Regions from separate parts of the Paraburkholderia sp. SIMBA_054 genome, predicted to be linked through region 1. Evidence: predicted binding sites of a transcription regulator. Region 1 holds the regulator's gene; the other holds the start of a gene.
The links. Region 1 encodes LexA, which represses DNA repair genes until DNA is damaged. Its sites were predicted from a motif close to ACTGTATNNNNATACAGT; they were not measured.
Positions count from the first base shown of each region.

Region 2: the regulator LexA is predicted to act here: its motif matches at 984-1,001, upstream of imuA (translesion DNA synthesis-associated protein ImuA).

Region 1 covers NZ_JAWRXV010000069.1:38,640-41,036, forward strand. The annotation lists gene SB822_RS46185 (sulfate ABC transporter substrate-binding protein) at 1-687, opposite strand, end outside; gene lexA (transcriptional repressor LexA) at 1,033-1,683, shown strand; gene SB822_RS46195 (hypothetical protein) at 1,711-2,055, shown strand; gene SB822_RS46200 (DUF2939 domain-containing protein) at 2,174-2,397, shown strand, end outside.
Region 2 covers NZ_JAWRXV010000001.1:14,214-16,610, forward strand. The annotation lists gene SB822_RS00070 (hypothetical protein) at 1-511, opposite strand, end outside; gene imuA (translesion DNA synthesis-associated protein ImuA) at 1,022-1,729, shown strand; gene SB822_RS00080 (Y-family DNA polymerase) at 1,659-2,397, shown strand, end outside.

The DNA.
Region 1 (2,397 bases):
CACATCGCCGATGCCACGCTGCACGAAGCTCGTCGTCGCGCCGCGCGCGCCGGAGTCGAGCACGCCCGCGTTCTTATACAGCTTCGACACGAATTCCTTCGCCTTCTGGTCGTTGCCGCCCGGCAGATGCGACGCGTACGCCCATGCCGCCAGATAGTTCCAGCGCGCGCCGCCCGACGTCTTCGGGTTCGGCGTCACGATCGACACGCCCGGCTTCACGAGATCGTCCCAGTCCTTGATGTGCTTCGGGTTGCCCTTGCGCACGAGGAACACGATCGTCGACGTGTACGGCGACGCGTTGTCGGGCAGGCGCTTCTGCCAGTCCTTGTTGATGAGGCCCTTGTTCGCGAGCGCGTCGATGTCATAAGCGAGCGCGAGCGTCACGACGTCGGCCTGCAGGCCGTCGAGCACCGAACGCGCCTGCGCGCCCGAGCCGCCGTGCGACTGCTTGAAGGTGACCGACTCGCCCGTCTTCGCCTTCCATTCCTTGCCGAAGGCCTGATTGACGTCCTGATACAGCTCGCGGGTCGGATCGTAGGAAACATTCAGCAGCGTGGTGTCCGCATGCGCCTGCGCGATCATCCCGACCGCCGACGCAGCGCCCAGCGCGAGCGCCGCGACCAACCGCTTCGCGCTGCCGCGCTTTGCCTTCTGTGCTCCTGCCAACCCCGTGATCCGAATGCCCATCGACCTTCTCCGTCTTGTTGGTGTGACTGCCTGGTTTCCGCTGATTGCCGCGTTTCGCTGCTGCGCAAGCGGCAAGCGCCTCTGCCGCTGCGTGGGCGTTGCTGCTGCATCAATGGAAGGCAGTCTATCCAGGTGGCTTCATCATTAAAAATAATGTTTCTTCATTTTTTAATACGCAATAGTGGTAAAGGAATGGTTTGCGTCCGCGAGCGCGTCCGTAGCGTCGTTTCAGCGTCGCCTTTCGACGTTCACACGACACCCGCCGCGACGAACTTAAAGTAAAGCTTGAAATGCGCCGAATACTGTATAAAAATACAGTCACCTGTCTATCCATACAGTGGCGCCATGACCAAACTCACCGCACGTCAGCAACAGGTTTTCGAACTGATCCGCCGCGCCATCGAGCGCACGGGCTTCCCGCCCACGCGGGCCGAGATCGCGGCCGAACTCGGCTTCAGCTCGGCGAACTCGGCGGAAGAACACCTGAGGGCGCTGGCGCGCAAGGGCGTGATCGAGCTGGCGGCGGGCGCGTCGCGCGGCATCCGCCTGCTCGCGGGCCAGGACGATTCCCCGCACCAGTTCACGCTGCCGCACGCGAGCATCATGCAGTTGTCACTGCCGCTCGTGGGCCGCGTGGCAGCCGGTAGCCCGATCCTCGCGCAAGAACATATCTCGCAGACTTATACGTGCGACCCGTCGCTGTTCTCCAGCAAGCCCGACTACCTGCTGAAGGTGCGCGGCCTGTCGATGCGCGACGCGGGCATCTTCGACGGCGACCTGCTCGCCGTGCAGAAAAAGAGCGAAGCGAAAGACGGCCAGATCATCATCGCGCGTCTGGGTGACGACGTGACCGTGAAGCGCCTGAAGCGCCGGCCCAACGGCATCGAGCTGATCGCCGAGAACCCCGATTACGAAAATATTTTTGTTCAGGCCGGCAGCGCGGAGTTCGCGCTGGAAGGCATCGCGGTCGGGTTGATCCGACCGACGGAATTCTAATTAGCTGAACACTGTCTGGAGAGACTCATGGAACGCCTTGCCCGCTTGCTGCCCTTTCGCCAGTTCGGTCGTCTGCGCCATCTGCGCGAGCTTGTCCCTTGTGGTTCGCTGACGGCGCTTGCGTCGAACGTCACGGGCGGCACGGCATCGCTGTTCGATGAAGAACCCCAACCGCTGCCGTCCGCGCAGCCGGCATTCGCACGCGTGTCGCTGAACTCGGGCCTCAATGCGGAACCGGCGCGGCGCGCGCCCGTGCGGGTCTACCACGGGTCGTCGCGACTCATCATGGTCGGCACGGTGGACGCCGTGTGCAATATGATCGATCGCGCGATTGCGGAGCAAGGCGATCAGTTGGCCCAGCAGGCGGCGTGAGCGCGGTACAGGCGTGTGACATTCACGCTGAGAAACGCTTGCTTGCAAACTTGCGGGATCGTTTCGGTGCCGATCGGGTCCACACCTGATCGATATTGAAAACGGAGCGTTCTGCACAATGGCAGGTTTGATAAGGATGAAAGGCCGGGTTGGCCGGTCGATTCTGATCGCGTTGATCGTGATCGTCGTCGTGGCCGCGCTGGGTTATGCGTACGCATCGCCGTATATCGCGCTCGACCGGCTCAAACGCGCCGCCGATTCCCGAGATGTCGAAACGGTCAACGCGTACGTCGATTATCCGGCGCTGCGCGACAGCCTCAAGCTACAGGTCACGGGATTGCT
Region 2 (2,397 bases), on a different contig from region 1:
ACCCGTAGTCCTTGTAATAGTCGATCAGCGCCGGGTTCGGCTGGTTGATTGCATACACCGAGCACCGCGCAGCAGCCGCAAAGAGTTGCAGGTAACGACTCGCGACACCGACAAACGCCGCGTGGCGGTTCTGCGCGGGATCACGCTCCAGGAAATAGATTGAGGCGACGACGCGGCTGTCGCTGATTCGGCCGAGCACCAGTCCCCACAACTGGATACCGTCCTGGTCATGCGCGTAGAACGCAGCGTCCACGCGACGCGGCCGGCGGCGGAAGCGGCGCACTTCGTGCGGCCAGCTCCAGCCCGGGACGTGTTCCGACCTTGCGTCATCGTACTGCCAGCGCTGCGCGTGAGCGGCCGCCTCGTCGGAGATTTCACGGATGCTGATGGGAAAGCCGTTTTCAGCAGTCAGGATCTCTTCGGCGGTGTACGCGACGTCGCGGCGAAGCTGGGCGAAGCGGACCCGTGCATCCTCCCGGATGCTTTGGGGGATTGTGTTTTCTTTAATCATTCATCGTCTCTCCTTTTGCCGCATGGGCGGCCTACATAAAAAGGAGGCGCAGCAACGCTTTCGCAAACAGTGGTTGCGGAAGCGGGCTGGGATAGACGGGAACCGGTTCAGGTGATTGCCGTTCGAACGGCTGCCCCGATCATACAGGATGAATGTCTGGGGGCATCGCTCGGACTTGTTCGATCAGCTGGCTTGCGCACGCCGATTTGTTCGCGCTGAGTGGCGACGGCTGAACGGGTGCCAGACAGTCGGGTGGCCGCCCGGCTCAGCGCCACGCCCGGATCATCATCCCCGCAAACATCTCCACACTGCGTCCGGACGGCGATAGCCTTGTGCGGCCAGACAGATTGACCACGTTCAGATTGACTCGCCGTGGTCCGTGAAGCCGCCCAGCCGCGCTGGCGGGAGCCGCACGCGTGCCACGCGGGCCATTCGGAATTCAACAATGTTAAGTGTGGCCTTATCAGGCTATACTGTTCATCCATACAGTATTTTCCATGGGGGAGAGCCATGAGCGCCGTCATGCTGCCCGAAGCGATTCATCCCGATTTGTGGAAGGGCAATCAGCTTGCCCGTGCGGCGTCGCGGGTCGTCCCTTGCGGCGACGACGGTCTCGCTGCCGAGCTACCGGGCGGCGGGTGGCCGCGCGGCGCGCTGACTGATCTGCTGGTCCAGCAGACGGGCTGCGGGGAACTGCGTCTGCTGCGACCTGCTTTCGAGCGTCTGGGACCCAAACCGGTCGTGTTCCTGCAGCCGCCGCATAACGTCCAGCCGACCGCGTTGGCGTGGTGGGGCCTCGATCCGTCGAATCTGCTGACTGTGAAAGCACCGAAGACGGCCGACGCGCTGTGGGCTGCCGAGCAGATTCTGCGTGCGGGCACCTGTGGCGCGCTCGTATTTTGGCAGCAGCACGTGCGGCCCGAGGCGGTGCGGCGACTGCATCTGGCCGCGCAAACGTCCGAGTCGCTCTTTTTCATGGTGCGGCCGCTCGCAACCACACGTGACGCATCGTCCGCGCCTTTGCGGCTTGCGATTTGCGCGGCAAAAGGCGGCGTCGATGTCCAGTTTCTGAAGCGCCGCGGCCCCGCCCGCGATGAACCGCTGTTCGTCGCCCTGACGCCCTCTCCAATCCTGAACGTAAAACGCAATGCAACTGTGGATAGGCGTCCATCTCCCGTTGTTGTGCCTCGAAGTGTTCCGGCCGAAGTGGTCGCATGAACCCGATGACGGCGCAGGCCTTGCCGTGCTCGAAAAGGAGCGCGTCATTGCCGCCGACTCGTGCGCGCGAGCAGCCGGAGTCTGCATCGGCATGCGGCGCAGCGGCGTCCTGACGCTCGCGCCGGCCACTGTCATGTCGGAGCGCGACAGCGCGGCGGAGGTCAATGCGGTGCGCGAGATCGCCACAGGACTGCTGAACCTCTCGCCACAGGTCGTGATCGCCGAGGAAAGCACAGTGCTCGTCGACGTGTCAGCAAGTCTGCGGCTCTTTGGCGGCATCCGGTCGATGCGTCGCATGGCGCGCCGGGTCGCCGACGCAATGGGTGTAACGGCCACGATCAGCGTCGCGCCAACGGGACAGGCGGCATGGCTACTGGCGCGGTACCGCGGTGGTGTTGCGCTGTCGCACGCGTCGCTGTCCCGCGCCCTCGCCGGACTGCCAGTGAGCCTGCCCACACCCGCTCGCCGTCACATCGACTGGTTGACGGGCATCGGCTGCGAGACAGTCGGACAACTAATGCGCCTACCCCGTGCGGGACTGAAAAAACGATGCGGCACGGCATTGCTCGATGTGCTCGACCGCGCCAACGGAGTAGCACCCGAAGTGTACGAATGGTATGAAACGCCGCCGACCTTTCAGGCGCGCGTCGAGCTGCCCGATCGCATTG